3 regions of the Paenibacillus sp. BAC0078 genome follow, and region 2 is predicted to be linked to each of the others. Evidence: riboswitches for the same ligand, from Rfam matches in the RefSeq annotation. Region 2 holds a riboswitch; each other region holds the start of a gene.
What was found. Region 2 has a riboswitch for cyclic di-GMP ahead of ACX1DY_RS28690 (transglutaminase-like domain-containing protein). Riboswitches for the same ligand answer to the same signal wherever they lie in the genome.
Positions count from the first base shown of each region.

Region 1: another riboswitch for cyclic di-GMP. It lies ahead of ACX1DY_RS18015 (anti-repressor SinI family protein); the one in region 2 lies ahead of ACX1DY_RS28690 (transglutaminase-like domain-containing protein).
Region 3: another riboswitch for cyclic di-GMP. It lies ahead of ACX1DY_RS21025 (PA14 domain-containing protein); the one in region 2 lies ahead of ACX1DY_RS28690 (transglutaminase-like domain-containing protein).

Region 1 covers NZ_JBTLRW010000009.1:117,520-123,045, forward strand. The annotation lists gene ACX1DY_RS18010 (2-oxoglutarate dehydrogenase E1 component) at 1-1,962, opposite strand, end outside; cyclic di-GMP riboswitch class I at 2,348-2,432, shown strand; gene ACX1DY_RS18015 (anti-repressor SinI family protein) at 2,461-2,628, shown strand; gene ACX1DY_RS18020 (helix-turn-helix domain-containing protein) at 2,747-3,079, opposite strand; gene ACX1DY_RS18025 (TasA family protein) at 3,245-3,835, opposite strand; gene ACX1DY_RS18030 (TasA family protein) at 3,873-4,469, opposite strand; gene sipW (signal peptidase I SipW) at 4,561-5,157, opposite strand; gene ACX1DY_RS18040 (hypothetical protein) at 5,160-5,526, opposite strand, start outside.
Region 2 covers NZ_JBTLRW010000026.1:67,586-73,111, reverse strand. The annotation lists partial or broken rRNA gene ACX1DY_RS28695 (16S ribosomal RNA) at 1-99, opposite strand, end outside; gene ACX1DY_RS28690 (transglutaminase-like domain-containing protein) at 547-1,356, opposite strand; cyclic di-GMP riboswitch class I at 1,370-1,451, opposite strand; cyclic di-GMP riboswitch class I at 1,525-1,606, opposite strand; gene ACX1DY_RS28685 (class D sortase) at 1,692-2,351, opposite strand; gene ACX1DY_RS28680 (GtrA family protein) at 2,381-2,785, opposite strand; gene ACX1DY_RS28675 (glycosyltransferase family 2 protein) at 2,775-3,761, opposite strand; gene ACX1DY_RS28670 (phospholipid carrier-dependent glycosyltransferase) at 3,811-5,526, opposite strand, start outside.
Region 3 covers NZ_JBTLRW010000012.1:68,663-74,188, reverse strand. The annotation lists gene ACX1DY_RS21040 (glycosyltransferase) at 1-741, shown strand, start outside; gene ACX1DY_RS21035 (UDP-glucose dehydrogenase family protein) at 746-2,086, shown strand; gene ACX1DY_RS21030 (sugar phosphate nucleotidyltransferase) at 2,548-3,921, shown strand; cyclic di-GMP riboswitch class I at 4,057-4,136, shown strand; gene ACX1DY_RS21025 (PA14 domain-containing protein) at 4,150-5,526, shown strand, end outside.

The DNA.
Region 1 (5,526 bases), on a different contig from region 2:
CTTGGCATCGCTTAGCTGATGCAGCGGAGAGAACAGGGCGCCTGTGTCACTGTCATGCAGAACGAGATGGCGATGAGCGAAGGTGCCGCGCTGGGAATCCTGGCCGCTCAGACGAATCGGTGTGCCGTCTTTCAGGATACTGGCGAAAGCCAGGGCTTCCGCCAGCGCCCAGTCTACCCGTTCCCCGTCATTCAGCGCATCCTTGCGGCGCTGCAGAATCCGTTCCAGCTTCGGATAGACCTTGAAGCCGTCTGGTACTGTCAGCAGCTCGCGGTTTATCTGCTGCAGACTGCTGAGCGGAACCGCTGTGGTCTGCGGTTGAGGGGTATCCGTCAGCAGTTGCACGGAGGTTTTGGCCTCTCCGCTCTTGTGCTTGCCTTCCTTCATGTGATCGAAGGCTTGCTGCAGCACGTTCTCTGCTGCGCTGTTCATTTGCTTCACTTCGTCTGCTGTAACGATCTTCTCACGCTGCAGGCGCTCTGCATATATACGATAGACTGTAGGATGGTTGCGCACTTTGCCGTATACGAGCGGCTGTGTCGTTTCCGGATCATCCATCTCATTATGGCCATGACGGCGGTAGCCGATCAAGTCGATCAGGAAATCCTTCTTGAACTGATTGCGGTAAGCGCAGGCCAGCCGGACGGCAGCAATGCAGGCTTCGGGATCATCCGCATTGACATGGACAACCGGAATTTCGTAGCCTTTGGCAAGGTCGCTGGCATAATGGGTGGACCGGGAATCTTCACTTTCGGTCGTAAAGCCAATCCGGTTATTGACGATAATATGCACCGTGCCGCCGTTGGTGTATCCACTCAGCTTGCCGATATTCAACGTCTCTGCAACAATGCCTTCACCCGGAAAAGCGGCATCTCCGTGCATCAGTACAGCCATAGCCTTGTTGGTATCAAGACTTGGCAATCCCGCCGTATTCCGGTCCTCCTGGGCTGCGCGCGTAAAGCCTTCAACGACAGGGTTGACGAACTCCAGATGGCTTGGGTTGTTGGCCAGCGTGATCCGGGTGCGCACCGTCTCCCCTTCATGAACGGCGCGGTCGGCGCCCAGATGGTATTTGACATCTCCGGTCCAGCCATAGTTGATCCCCATGGAGCCCTCGGACGGGAACAGCTCCTTGTTCGGAGAATGGTGGAATTCCGAGAAAATAATCTCATAAGGCTTGCCCAGGATATGCGCCAGCACATTCAGCCGTCCACGGTGGGCCATGCCCATCAGGATATGCTCTGCACCATCATGCGCGGCAGCGCGGACAATCTCATCAAGCATCGGCACCAGAGCGTCATTGCCTTCCAGGCTGAAGCGCTTCTGGCCGACAAAGGTTTTGTGCAGGAAGGTTTCGAACTGCTCCACCTGAATCAGGCGGTTCAGCAGATCCTTGCGCTCGCTGCTCGTCAAGGGTGCGGGCGAGCTGGTGGACTCTGCCTGGCTGTTCAGCCAGCGCAGCTCCTGCTCTTCGTGCACATGCCCGAATTCATAGGCTATGGTCCGGGTATAGGCCTGGCGCATCCGGTGAACGGCATCCCAGGCGGTCTTGACATCATCCGGTGCATTCTCCCAGATCAGCGATGCGGGCAGCGCAGTCAGGTCTTCGCGGGTGAGGTCATAGGTTTCGTATTCGAGCCATTTCGCCATCGGATTGTTCCCCCGGACAAGCGGGTCAATATTAGCGGCCATATGGCCATATATACGGATATTGGCAATCAGCTTGGAAGCTCTTACGGCTTTTCTGAGCCACTCCGTATCTCCCGAAAGCGCAGGCTTCGGAGCCGGCAAAGCATCCGGGGTAAGCGGAGGAGGTCCGTAAACCGTAAAAAGCTCGCGGTAATGATGCTCTACTGAAGCGGGGTCCTTAACAAACTGTTCATATTTTTCCTGAATGTAGCCCAGATTGGGTCCGTGATATTTACTCCAAATGGTTTCGTTATAGGGCTCTTTGACTGCCATGAATGCATCCTCCCAACGGATGAACCCCACTTGTGGCACTAGGCGTCAGCGCCCGGTGGAGCTGCAATGTTTGCGGTTTCATTTCTCTCCTATTGTGCTACTTTCAAGCCGCGTAATCAATTCATACTTTCGTGCAATCCGTTCGCAAAACGGCATGATTCAGCCCATAAATGATGAAGAACGGATATCGTTTGCTATGATGCAATTCATGGTCAGTCCCGCAAGCTTTATTACCCGGACAAAGCCTTGCAAAAAAAGCTAATCTTTTGCACGACTTAGCAAAAAAAAATCCGAAAATCGACACACTTCTTATGTGAGATTCTGTATAATGTTATTGCGGGTAACGGTTACATTGGTTTCTAGCCAGATCCTTTCATGTAAAGGGTCCAGTAAAGGGTAAACCTGCTGAAAGGCAGGGGCACAAAGTCTCGGGTCTAATGTAGAAATACTACGACGGCCGGACTGCCTGGGGACGCAAATATTCTAGGAGGAGATATCTTGGAAAAGTCCAACCAGGGGAATAATGGGGAACTGCAGGCAGTTGATCTGGATTTAGAATGGGTGCATTTGCTGATGTCGGCCAGGAAGGCGGGCATCGGGGCGGAGGAAATCCGCCGGTTTTTCAGTGAGAAGGCATTGGGCGAGAAGGCATTGCAGGTCATGTAGGGCGTTTTCGATGCAGGGATATATACGGAAAAGGGCACAGCGGAATGCGCTGTGTCCTTTTCTGCAATTATGAGAAAGTATAAGTATCACACTATACTGTATCCTTATATTTCTCGAACTACCCATCCTTCTGCTCCAGCCGCCATTTTTGATAATCCAGAAACTCTTTGAATTCCCGTTTGCTTATGCCTGAGGCCATAGCTTCCTGAACGAGCCGGAACCATTCGCCGTCCAGGGGCGGCTCTTCCGTATCTGCGGGCTCGCCATAGAGGAGATTATGGATGGAAACCTGAAGCGCATCGGCGATTTTTTCAATGAATTGAATTGAGGGGTTGGATTGAATATTTCTTTCAACATTGCTTAAGTATGATTTCGCCACATCAGCCTTGTCAGCCAGCTCGGATAAGGACAAGCCTTTTTCCAGACGGAGTTGATGGATGCGGCTACCCATATTATCCGGCACGATTAAACGCCCCTCCGCATTTTTTGTTAACAGTATAACAAATTTTCGCATAACGGACAAAAATCAATGCTTCAGCAAAGCGGTGAGCAGGAAGAAAAACGGCATACCCCGCCCGGATGAGGGAGGATACGCCGTTTTTGCGCGAGATGAGGCTTATTTCAATTCACCGGGGCCTTGTTTGGCGTTGAATGTCCAGGTGAGGGACAATTTATCCCCCTGGAACACGTTCTGATCCTGACCGTTGTCGACAAATACGAAGGCTACCTTGAACACCTTGGATTGTCCGGCACTGATGCCGCCAGGGATTGCGCCTGTGCTGATCAAATCATAGTTTGACGTATTTTTCAAATCCTTGAGCGAAATCTCCCCGAGAACATAATTGGTAATATCGCCGCTGACATAGGTGTCTTTGAGGAGCTTCACTTTAAAATGATCCCCGAGATCCTGCGCACCGTTATTCGTTCCTGCATCGGTTACTGTGTATGCACTGGCGAGCTTCAGCTCTTTGATATCCAGTGTTCCGCTGTTCTGCAGTGTGAAGTTGCGCACCGCAATATCGCCTGGCTTGAGGTTGCTGAGATTAACGATCTCTGTTGGAATGGTGTTCAGGTCCAGCGTGCCGGCAGCAAAGGTTGCTGTGCTCTGCGCAGTGTCGCTGAAGTAAGCGAAGGTGCCTCCCCCGATCAAAGATAATCCCAAAGCCGCCGACGCAATACCGAAGCCCAGTGTTTTTTTAATACCCATAATGTGAATCCTCCTCGATTATTTTATGTGTGTGTGCTTATTTAAACTCGCCGGCCCCTTGGCTGGCTTCGAAGTTCCAGGTGAGCTTCAGCTTGTCGCCCTGGTAGTAGTTCTGCGGCTGGAAGGTTTCCTTGAAGGCGAATTGCACAGTCAGCTTATCCTCGGTGCCTGCTTTAATTCCTGATTTCTCACCGCCCAGGATAGTGCCGAGTATCTTTCTGGCGACTAGATCGGGGGTTTCGCTCTCCAGATCGGCGAGTGAGATCACCAGGATTTCCGGCTGTCTTTTGTCGTTGTTATTCAGGAAGGTAACGATAATATCATCCTTGAGATTGTGGTTTCCGTTGTTGTTGTTCGTATCCGTCACTACGGAGGTGGTCTTCAGCAATACCTTGGGAATATCCAGCGAGCCGTCATTTTTCAGCTTGAAATCTCTGGTGATCAAATCTCCCGGCTTCAGATTGCTGAGATCAACGATGACAGCGGGATCAGAAGTCAGGCTCAGTGTTCCGTTGTTAAAAGAAGCTGAACTTGTTGCAGTGTCGCTAAAGTAAGCGAAGGTTCCCCCGCCGACCAGGGTCAGGCCAAGCGCTGCCGAGACAACGCCGAGGCCCAGTGTTTTTTTGATGTTCATTTGTTCATCCCTCTCTCAAAGTTCTTTTTTGTAATAGGCAGAAACGTTATCTATTGTGCTCCGCGTTTCGTAAACGGGAGAGGACAACCTGTCATTGCAGCGCTTTGGGCAAAGTTTCTGAACCTGCGGAACCAGCGGGCCCGGCGTTTTTCTTTTCCAGTGCGGCAACAGCCTTCCAGGAGGTGAAAAGCGCGTAGAGGAGCAGCAGCAATCCCGGTATGATCATCAGCATCACGCTGCCTGCCTTGGAGACCGCGAAGTTCATCGCGTATCCCACATAAGGAACGGTTACTCCGGTGTATTGCCCGACGACATTGGTCGAACTTACGGTTGCTGAATCCGCAGCGTCGTTATTATCGCCTTTGGTAGTATAAGTAGCTTCGCCTGTGGCGCTGTTAACAGTGGCATCCACAATGCGGTGGGTGATCAGGAGGTTCTCCTGATTAATGAACGTTATGACGTCTCCCTTCTGGAAACGGGCCGTATCGCCGCCCGGCTTGATGGCTACAATGGAACCGGTGTGAATGCCCGGCTCCATGGAGCCGGAGAGAACGGTCTTGATCTGATAGCCGAAGAAGGCTGGCTCGCCGCCGGAGGCTTTGGAGATCACGACGGCAACCACCAGGAGCAGAAAGATCAGGAACATCAGCGTGGATAATGTGGTGCTGAGTATTTTTTTGATAGACATGTTTATTCGCCGCCTTTACTGGATTCGGGATCTGGGGTAGGCGCAGGAGCAACAGTAGGAGTAGTTGTAGGAGTAGCTGTAGGGGCATCCTGTACCGTATGGTCATCTTTAATAACAGCTTGATCTTGATCGGAAGTTGCTGTCGGTGTCGGTGAGGCTTCTGGAGTGCTATTCCCGGGAGTTGCTGTCGGGATCGGTTCATGGCCCGGAGTCTCAGCGGAAGGCTTGCCGTCTCCCTGGTCTGGTGAAGCTGCCTTTTCTGTAGGAAGCGGCTCCTCCCTGCCTCCGTCCTTCGCTGGTTGCTTGTCTTCAGGAGCTCCCACAGCTTTGTCTCCGCCATCCTTCGCGCCTTCTTCCTTCTGCTTGAGC
Region 2 (5,526 bases):
CGCCGCTAAGCTTACCCCGAAGGATAAGCTCCGCTCGACTTGCATGTATTAGGCACGCCGCCAGCGTTCGTCCTGAGCCAGGATCAAACTCTCCAATAAGGACGCTTGCGAAGCAAGCGTCGCCTGCATTCTCTTGGGTCCAACTCAAACTTGAGTGGATGAAGAGAATGCAGTATAGAAAGAGCGATTCGCTCATTTTGAAACATCTGACGAGAATTAAAATTCTCATTTTGGAATCACCGAAGTGATTTCCGATACTCACTCGTTGTTCAGTTTTCAAAGATCAAGCTCGTTGCCCACGACGGTGTTCACGTCAGCAGCAACTCTTATAATATATCACATTGATTTCAGAAACGCAACAGTTTTTTTCGAAACAACTTATTCAGCTATTTCTTATTAACTTTTGCCGCGCTCTAACAACGCTTAATCATAATACCTCATAACCCTATGAAAAAGCAACCCCTATAAACAAAGAAAAATAACCCACTTAATATTTAAGCGGGTTATCTATGAATTAGGCTAGATTATGAAAACAACTGCTTGTTCTTAATAGAACTTAGCTGCAGTATATTTGCTTGCATCTTTGATCAATCCTGTTGTCTGGCTGTTCTTCGCCAATCCTGCATCTACAGTCGTATCAATAATTACCCATTTGCCATTAAGGAAGACTTCGTTCCAAGCATGATAGGTAGTAACGTAGCTTGAGTTCCCCATAACCAGCTTAGTTGGAATGCCTTCACTGCGAAGCATGGTAGCAAACAATGAAGCGTAGTCGTAGCAGATCCCCTTTTTGGTGAGGAGTGTATTGTCATTGTTAGGGATGTAGTCCGTTGAAACATTGGAGGCCAAGGTGTAGTCGTATTTTACGTTAGACACAATATAGTTGTATATCGCTTTTACCTTTGCTTCGTCAGTTGTCAGACCTTGCGTTAGTTGCTTAGCCTTCAGAACTGTTGTATCGGAAGAACTCCATTTCACGTTCTGTACGGAGCCCAGATATACGGCATTTGCATTGCTCAGACTGAGATCTACGGTTTCGGAAGAAATCACTTTGTATTTGTTACCGGTGGTGTTCTCAAGTACAGATACTTTATAAGAACCATTGCCTTGCTGCAGCGGGAACGTTTCGGTTTGTCTGGAGGCATAGAGGTTGTAAGTGTAGCTGTTGTTGTCTTTGGTGATCATAAGCTTGACACGCTTGTCCTTAGGGACGGCATAGGATACCGAGATAACACCCTGATCCAATTGAGCTGTATTCAACCAGCCGGTGTCCGTGCTTGCGGCTTCAACAGATCCCGCTTGAACGGAAGTAGCAACTACAAACAATGTTAATAATGTAAAAAAGAATTTCTTCATGGATAAAACTCCTTTCGGTAGCTGGCTGCCATCCTTAACGGGAAGACCCTTTAGCTTTGCGTCCCTACCTTTCGATAGGTTTGCCGTTATCGTATAAGTTCTATCTGTTCTTACTTCTACTAGAAGTTACTAGATTTAGCTTAAGAACAAACAAAAAAAGCCTCTTCATTCGGTAGCTGGCTGCCATCCATAGCGGGAAGGCCCTTTAGCTTTGCGTCCCTATCTTTCGATAGGTTTGCCGTTATCGTGTTTAGCTTTTATAGTTACATAGTACCATATCTATCTCTATATTCAAGACCCAAATCACTAGATTCACACTATTTTTAGTTGAATTTTTATATAACTAGCTTAGCATGCACGATCAGCCGGTGGGTTGGATTGACCAATGGATCACATGTAATCAGGGTAAGTATTTTGTCATCGTTATGCCCATTTAGCACCGAAATATCTGTAGGCTCCACGATAGAGATATCATAAACAACGTATTTGAAATCCTGCCTGCTTGTTGTAACGGAAATGGTGTCGCCAATTTCGACTTCGTTCAATCTGTTGAAGAGTCTCCCTGTTGTTCTTGATCTGTGGGCTGCAATTGCGGCATTGCCGACCTCACCAATCGGTGCTGTCTCCTTCATATGGGCGGCGGCATGCTTCATATTGGCTTTGGTTGCCCCTTCAAGGATAGGCAGCTTCAGGTCGATTTTGTTAATTTGGATAATTCCGATGATCTTGCCGCCTACCTGAATGTCCGGAGCTGGCGATTCAGTTGCTTCTGCCTGTTCATTCGCAGATGATTCCTCTGACAGCAGCTTGGTAACTGCCGCATACGGCTTGCTCAGGTCTGATCCTGACGGCGGAGCGGGCGTAACTTCACTATAGGCCTGTTCGGCTTCTTCCAGCAGCTTCTGCTGCTCCCAATCGTTGTACCACTCGTTCGCTTTTGGATACAGCATGATAAGAATCCCCGCAAGGATAAGCAAAAAAGAGAACTTACGCATGAAAATCACCTCCGTTAGTTATGATAACCTCAGAATACCCATTTGCGGCTTCCAAAAAAATTGATAATTACGGTCACGAAGGTGACCAGCACTTTGGCAATCAGCACCTGTACGCCAAAACGGTCCGTCAGCAAATGCATCAGCAGCACCGAGATCCCCAGCACAGCCAGGTTAAGCACGATAAACCTCACAAGCTGCATCCGGTCAAAGCTATCCTTGCTTCCCCTGTCCTGATCACGGAAGGTCACTTTTTTATTCCAAAAAAAGCTGTTGGCTGTACCTGCACTATACGAAATAATCTGCGCCGGCGTGTTCATCATTCCAAGGGAATGCAGCAGTGTAAATACCGCAAAATCAATCAGTGTGTTCAGCAAGCCTACTGCATTGAATTTTAAAAACTGGATGAATCCCGCGTTCAGCTTTTTATCTGACATAATCCTTTTCCTTCCGCTTGTCCAGGCTCTCTATGTCAGCCTCTGTATTGTAGCCCCTGGTCTCACGCACGATATACAGCGGTCTGTCCTTCGATTCATCATAAATCCGCCCGATGTATTCCCCAATCACACCAAGGAGCATCAAGACAATACCGTTAAACAGCAAATTCACGCCCACAATAGAGGCCCAGCCGGGGACGGTCCAAGAGGTGAACACCTTCTGGAACAAAACAAAAAACAAATAAAGAAAGCTGGAGAACGATAGAAAAAAGCCGACGTATGACGCAATTTTGAGTGGCTTATGCGAAAAGGAGGTGATGCCGTCCAGCGCAAACCGGATCATTTTCTTCAAAGGGTACTTGGTTTCACCTGCAAAACGCTCCTCACGCACATATTCCACCATCGTCTGCCGGAAGCCTACCCAGCTCACCAAACCTCTGACATAACGGTTCTTCTCCTTCAAGCCACGCATTACATCACACACTTTGCGGTCGATCAAGCGGAAATCCCCTGTATCCGTGGGAATATCCACACTGGTCATGCTGCTGAGCAGACGGTAGAACATCTTGGCGGTTGCTTTTTTGAAAAAAGTCTCTCCGTGGCGTTTGAGCCGCTTGGCGTAGACTACCTCGTAGCCCTCTTTCCACTTCGTGATCATCTGCAAAATGACCTCAGGCGGATCCTGCAGATCCGCATCAATCACCACAACCGCATCGCCTTCAGCATAGTCCATCCCCGCCGTTATCGCTACCTGATGCCCGAAGTTACGCGAGAAGTCGATCAGCTTGACATGCTCGTCACGGCTGCTGACCTCATGCATAATCTCGACTGTCCGGTCCCGGCTCCCGTCATTGACGAAGACCAGTTCGTAGGAATCGCCGCATTCGTCCATTACCTTCTTGAGACGCTCGTACGTATGCTGAATGACTTCCTCCTCATTGAACATGGGGACAATTACACTGTATCTGGCTTTCACTGTCGTTCCTCCTAATTTTTTTGTGAGCTTGTGCTGCCTGAATCGCCGGCTAGAATACCCAAGAAGGGAACCAGCGCAGCATCACCTTCACGTAGTCTTCGCTGACCTGCATACCTGACAATACAGGGTAAAACATTACAAAGAGCAGCGCCGCAACAGCGACATATGCATACCGCCATGTTTTTGCCTGGGGGTACTTACTGTCAAACAGCTTCAAGATATAGACGATTGCCAGAATCATGAACGGCACCATTGCGAAATAATGGTAAAGGAATGTCTCGCGCGGTACCAGCATCCAAGGCACATACTGGGAGAGGAAGCCGATCCATATCATGTACAGGCTCTTGTCTTTACGTTTCACTGTCAACCAGAGCGAGGCCAGCAAGGCGAAGATTCCTGTCCACCAAATCAGCGGATTCCCCATAGTAACGATACTGCTCACCTGTCCTTGCGGCAGGCCTTCGCCCCCGCTGAAGAACCATACCGGACGTTTCATAAATGGCCATTCCCACCATGATGAAGCAAACGGATGTGTGGCAACAAGCTGGCTGTGATAATTGTACATGTTCTTTTGCGCCTGAATCAGCCCTTTTATGGTATAGCCCTCCGCCGAGACAGACAGCACAGGGATAAAGGACAAGCTGTAAATGACTACCGGAATAATGACAAAGAACAGCACACAACTGAGCAGTGTGACAATGGTGTTCTTCCAGAAGCGCTGTTTTGCATTGCGGCAGGCGTCCTTAAGCTCCTGGTCACCTACTTTGCCTTCGGCAAGCACACGCCCCGCAGCTTTATATTCCTTGTAGCGCTCAAACAGCGTAAACGCCAGCATAATCGCAAGTCCCGCACCTCCGTAGATTACAATCCATTTGGAGGCAACCCCGATGCCAAAGAACAGACCGGACCAGAACAGCGGCACCAAGGTCTTGCGCAGCGGAACACGGTAGAAATTCATCGTGTAGTAGCGCTGCATGAAATAGAACATCAGCATGATGAAGAATACGCCGTAGACATCAATTGTAGAAATACGCGTCTGGGTAAAATGCATGAAATCCAGTGCGAACAATCCGGCGGCAAGCGCGGCGTAGGTGGTCTTTTTGAACAGCCGCAAGGCCATAATGTAGATCAGCGGCAGCATGGCGATACCAAACAAAGTACCGATAATCCGCCAGCCGAACGGATTGACGCCGAACAGCTCCATCCCTACAGCGATCAGCAGCTTGCCGAGCGGAGGATGGGTATTCTCATACGGAACAATGCCATGTGTGTATTCATAGGCTGTCCGCGCATGGTAAATTTCATCAAAATAGGTGCTGTTCATGAAACCGGAGTTTTCCGGAATGAGCGCCTGCTCGTCAAACAGGTTGGACGGTGCGCCTCTCTTGGCAACTGCCGAAGCATCCGGCGTGACGCTGGCTACCGGAAGCGGTGTTTTGCCTCCTCCCTGCTCGTAAAAGGCCATTTCATTCAAAGTAAAACCCGGAGAGGTAACGGTCAGCTTCACGTATCTGGCCGCGACGTTCAAAGGCTGGCTTTTCCAGATAAACACATTGCCGACATCCTCATTGACATCCAAAGGATTGCTCCAGGAATCAGGTGATTGGCTGAACTCCAATTTGAATTTACCGGTACCTACTCCTCCGAATATATTTACGCGCTCCAACTGTCTGCTCTGGCCGAGGTCCACATAGAAGCTCTCGCCGCTGGCGGCAGGCTGCCATAAGGTTTCCGGGGCTTTGGTTGAGCCGAGATGAAACAGAGC
Region 3 (5,526 bases), on a different contig from region 2:
TATGACACGTACATGGAGCGGCAATCGAATTCCGGGCTGTTCAAAAGGCTGCTCAAGGTCTACATGCAGCGGCTTAAGACCTGGGACCAGCGGACTTCCAAAAATGTTAACCAGTTCGTCGCGAACTCCTCCGTCGTGAAGACGCGGATTCAGAACTATTACCACCGGGATGCGGATGTGATTTTCCCGCCGATCAATACGGCCCGCTTCAGCAGTTCATCCTCCATCGGTGACTACTACCTGATCGTCTCCCGGCTTGTCTCCTACAAACGGATTGACCTGGCAGTAGAAGCCTTCAACAGGAACGGACTGAAGCTGTACATCGTCGGTGACGGGCCGGACCGCAAGCGTCTGGAGGGCATGGCCAAAGATAATGTATCGTTTCTGGGCCGGCTGGGGGATGCGGAGGTTACAGGGCTGATGTCGCAGTGCCGGGCGTTTATTTTTCCGGGAGAAGAGGATTTCGGCATCACGCCGCTGGAGGCGAATGCCGCTGGAAGACCGGTCATCGCTTATCAGGCCGGAGGGGCGCTGGATACCATCGTACCTTACGTCAACGGCGTATTTTTCCAGCGTCAGGAAGTTGATGATTTGCTTACGGCCATAAATGAAGTGGAGTCCTATGCGTGGGACATTGGGCAGATTATGGAACATGCGCGTAAATTCGATGAACAGGCGTTTATGGTTCAGTTCAAGCAGTACGTGGAACAGGCCTACGTCAATTTTCTAAAGGGAGAATGATTGTATGAAGCTGACAGTAATCGGTACCGGCTATGTCGGTCTTGTATCTGGCGTATGTTTTACACTGAATGGGAATCATGTGATTTGCGTGGATAAGGATGAGGAGAAGATCAGCAAGCTGAAACGAATGGAATCTCCCATCTATGAGCCGGGAATTGAAGCGCTGATTGAAATGAACCTGCGTGAAGGAAGGCTGAGCTTCTCCTCCGATCTTCAGGAATCGGTCCGAAACTCCGATATCGTCATCCTGGCGGTAGGCACGCCATCTCTTCCGAGCGGTGAAGCAAATTTAAGCTATATCGAAGGTGCAGCGATAGAAATCGCACAAGCGATGGAAGGCTACAAAATCATCATGACCAAGTCGACGGTTCCCGTTGGCACAAATGAGAAAATCCGCAGCATTATCGCTTCCCACACGAACCATCCCTTCGATATCGTCTCCGCTCCGGAATTCCTCCGCGAGGGCTCGGCCATCCGCGATACGCTTCATCCCGACCGGATTGTCATCGGACTGGATAATCCGCAGCTTGAGCCAACCATGCGCCAGCTTCACCAGGGCTTCACGGAAAATGTGTTCGTAACGGATATCCGCAGTGCGGAAATGATCAAATATGCTTCCAACGCCTTTCTGGCGACGAAGATTTCCTTCATTAATGAGATTGCCAACATTTGCGAAAAAGTGGGAGCCGATGTAACCAAGGTAGCGGAAGGCATGGGAATGGACCGCAGAATCGGCTCATCCTTCCTGCAGGCCGGCATCGGTTATGGAGGCTCCTGTTTCCCGAAGGACACCAATGCGCTGATCCAGATCGCCGGCAACGTGGATTACGAGTTCAAGCTGCTGAAATCGGTAGTCGAGGTGAACAAAGACCAGCGCTTCATGATTATCTCGAAGCTGCATGAATCCCTTGGCAGCCTGCGGGGGGCGGTTATCGGCATCTGGGGGCTGGCCTTCAAGCCGAATACCGATGATGTCCGCGAGGCTCCGGCCCGCGAAATCATTGAGGTGCTGGTGGGCGAAGGCGCTACGGTGAAGCTGTATGATCCGATTGCTGCTGATAACTTCAGACAGCAATACGATCATCCGCAGCTCCGCTGGTGCGGGCTTCCCGAAGAAGCAGCCGAAGGCAGCGATGCCGTCTGCCTGCTGACCGACTGGAGCATGTTCAAGGAAATTGATCTGCACCGGCTCGCGGAGAGCATGCGCCGCCAGGTGCTGATCGACGGCCGCAACGTCTACTCCAAGGAGCAGATCGAAGGCACGGGCCTCGAGTACCACTCCGTCGGCCGCCCGCAAATGGGTGGCCTGAGCGGCTACTCCCCCAGTGTAGCCGGCGCGGTCTAGGGTTTGATGCATACAGGGCGCTTAGTACAACAAGCGTTCTTAACAGCTTCGTAAGCATACGCTGTCTCTGGCTTTTTACCGCTATCAGCGGCCGAAAGCCCAAACCTGCCGCTCAGCAAGCGGCAATGCTCGGATCTTTAGCAGTGCGCTTCGCCTCCGGGTGAAGCAAGCAAATAGGCTGTTAAGGGAAGGAACGGAGAGGAATTTTGGAACTGTAGGAGCGTAGCGTCCGCCTAAAAGCTTTCCGCAGGAAAGCTCGCTTCGGAAGCATATGCTGTCTCCGGATTTCTACCGCTATCAGCGGTTTAAATCAGGAAATCTGGAGACAACAGCCGGCCGAAAGTCCAAACATTCCTTGCAGTGACTCCCGCAACAGCCCGGTTTTAAGCTTCTTCACACATCGAAGCCCACAATAACAATCCAATATTTTCGCGACAACATATAAATGGGAGGGTTCACTCATGAAACTGGTACTTCTATCAGGCGGTTCTGGTAAACGGCTCTGGCCTTTGTCCAACGATTCACGTTCGAAGCAATTTCTGAAGGTACTGGAAAGCCCGGCCGGTGAACCGGAATCTATGGTACAGCGTGTATGGAGACAACTGCAGGAGACAGGAATGGCGGAATCCTCCTACCTGGCTACCGGCCGCAGCCAGGTGGAGATGATTCAGAGCCAGCTCGGCGCAGAGGTACCAATCATTGTGGAGCCTGAACGCCGCGACACCTTTCCGGCCATCGCCCTGACGGCTGCTTATCTGTATTCGATGAGCGGGGTGTCTCCAAGTGAGACTGTGGCTATTCTTCCGGTTGATCCGTATGTGGAGACTTCATTTTTTGATACAGTAATCCAGCTTGAGGCCACCATGCAGGAGAGCGGCGCGAATCTGGCGCTGATGGGCGTTGTCCCTGAGCTTGCTTCAGAGAAATACGGCTATATCATTCCTACCGGCGATCAGGCGGGGGCAAGCGGTTATATGCAGGTGAGCCACTTCCAGGAGAAGCCAGACCGTGTACTGGCTGAGGAGCTGATCAGCCGCGGCGCACTGTGGAACTGCGGCGTATTCGCCTTCCGGCTCGGATATCTGCTTGATATTTTGCAGCGGAAAGGGTTGCCTCTGAACTATGAGGAGTTGCAGAAGCAGTATAAATTGCTGGCTTCCATCAGCTTTGATTACGAAGTGGTAGAGAAGGAAGAGAATATTGTTGTACAGCCCTACGCCGGATTCTGGAAGGACCTGGGCACCTGGAATACACTGACCGAAGAAATGAGCAGCAACCATGTGGGCAAAGGTTTTGTGACCGCCGATTCCGAAGGAACCAGCCTGATCAATGAGCTTGATATTCCAATTACTGTAATTGGAGCCAAGGACCTGATTGTCGCTGCCAGCCCGGATGGCATCCTGGTAACCCATAAAGCGGAAAGCCCGCGCATTAAGGAAGTGCTGAAATCTTTTGAACAAAGACCGATGTATGAGGAACGCCGCTGGGGCCACTACAAGGTCATTGATTACGTGAAATATGATGAGGGCAATGAGGTGCTGACCAAGCGGATTTTCATATCCAAGGGTAAAAATATCAGCTATCAGCTCCACCACAAGCGCAGTGAAATCTGGACCATCGTCAGCGGTGAGGCAAGCATTGTGCTGAATGAGCAGAAGCATAATGTGAAAGCAGGGGACGTAGTCCGCATACCGGAAGGCACCAAACATGCGATTCTGGCTCTGACGGATGTGGAGTTTATTGAAGTCCAGACCGGCTCGGAGCTGGTGGAGGAGGACAATATTCGCATTACTCTGGACTGGGAAGATATCGCCCTGCATCAGTTCATTTCATAGGCGAATTAATCTATTTACCCAATTGTTACAAATCCAAAACAGGTATTAAGAACCATTTATTAAGAAAATTTCATTTTTACTCTAAACTATAAACTATTCGCGACGATACTTACGGTAAGAGGGATTATTCCTTCAAAACGATAAAGGCAAACCTATCGAAAGGTAGGGACGCAAAGCTATAGGGCCTTCGAAAGAGTGGCAGCCTGGCTACCGAAAGGAAGAAGAATGATGACAACTTACCGTAATTTTCGTTTTTTGAGTGCTGTTTTGTCCATTGCCCTGTTTATGACTGCATTAGGGATTGCGCCTTTATCCGCGAAGGCTGCCGCAAGTCCTTCAGCTCCGGTCAATCCCGACGCCTCCCCGGGGGCGGTCAAGCTGCTTAGCGATCTCTATTCCATTACAGGAAAAGGCATCATCACCGGACAGCATGACTACCTGGAGAGTCCCGATGAATTCAGTAACAAGCTTAAAGGAACAAGCGGACAATACGCTGCCCTTCACGGCTATGAGCTGGGCGTGATCAGCGGCCAATCGGAGAGCACTGCAGCCACGCAGCGCCGGAATGTAGTGAACAGCGCGATCAACTGGTATAAAAATGGCGGAATCGTCGCTATGACCTTCCATGAGCAATTGCCCGGCACTTCGTATCAATGGGCCAACGTCCAGAAGACTTTGAGCCAAGCGGACTTCGATAAGTATGTAACACCGGGAACCACTCAATACAACAGCCTGATCGCCGATCTGGACAAAGTAGCGGTCTCGCTCAAAAGCTTGCGGGATGCAGGGGTTCCAGTACTCTGGAGACCTTATCATGAAATGAACGGTAACTGGTTCTGGTGGGGTAAGAAAAACAACTTCCCTAAATTGTGGAATATTATGTATGACCGCTTTGTGGGCGTTCATAAATTAAACAACCTGCTGTGGGTATGGAACCCGAATGCCCCGAATGGTTGGGCCGATCCGTATGCCCTGACTTATCCGGGCGCTGACAAGGTAGACGTTCTTGCGGCAGACATATATGACAATGATTTTATGAATATTTATCATGACAGCCTGCTGAGCCTTGCTAACGGCAAACCTATTGCCATCGGTGAAAATGGTCAAATGCCAAGCACGGCAAAGCTGCAGCTATCCCAGAAAAACTGGGTATACATGATGAGCTGGGGCAAAATGCTCTACGAGAACAACAGTACCGATACAATTAAAAGCTTCATGAATGACAAATATACATTGACCCGTGACAAGTACAAAGCGGGACTGACACTGTCGCCAGCACCGACACCGACACCTACAGCAACGCCGACGCCGACACCAACGGCAACGCCAGCACCTACGGCAAAGCCGACGCCAACGGCAACACCGAGGCCAACAGCAGCAACGCCGACGCCGACGCCAACGCCGTACAGCGATGATGCGGCACAAGCGCCAACGCCAGTCTTGAATGGTCTTCAGGGTGAGTACTTCAAGAACATGACACTTTCAGGTACGCCTGTCCTGGTACGCAACGATGCTGCGGTCAACTTTAACTGGCGTCAGGCTGCACCTGACCCGGCGCTCGGTGTGGATGCCTTCTCCATCCGCTGGACCGGCAAGATCAAGCCT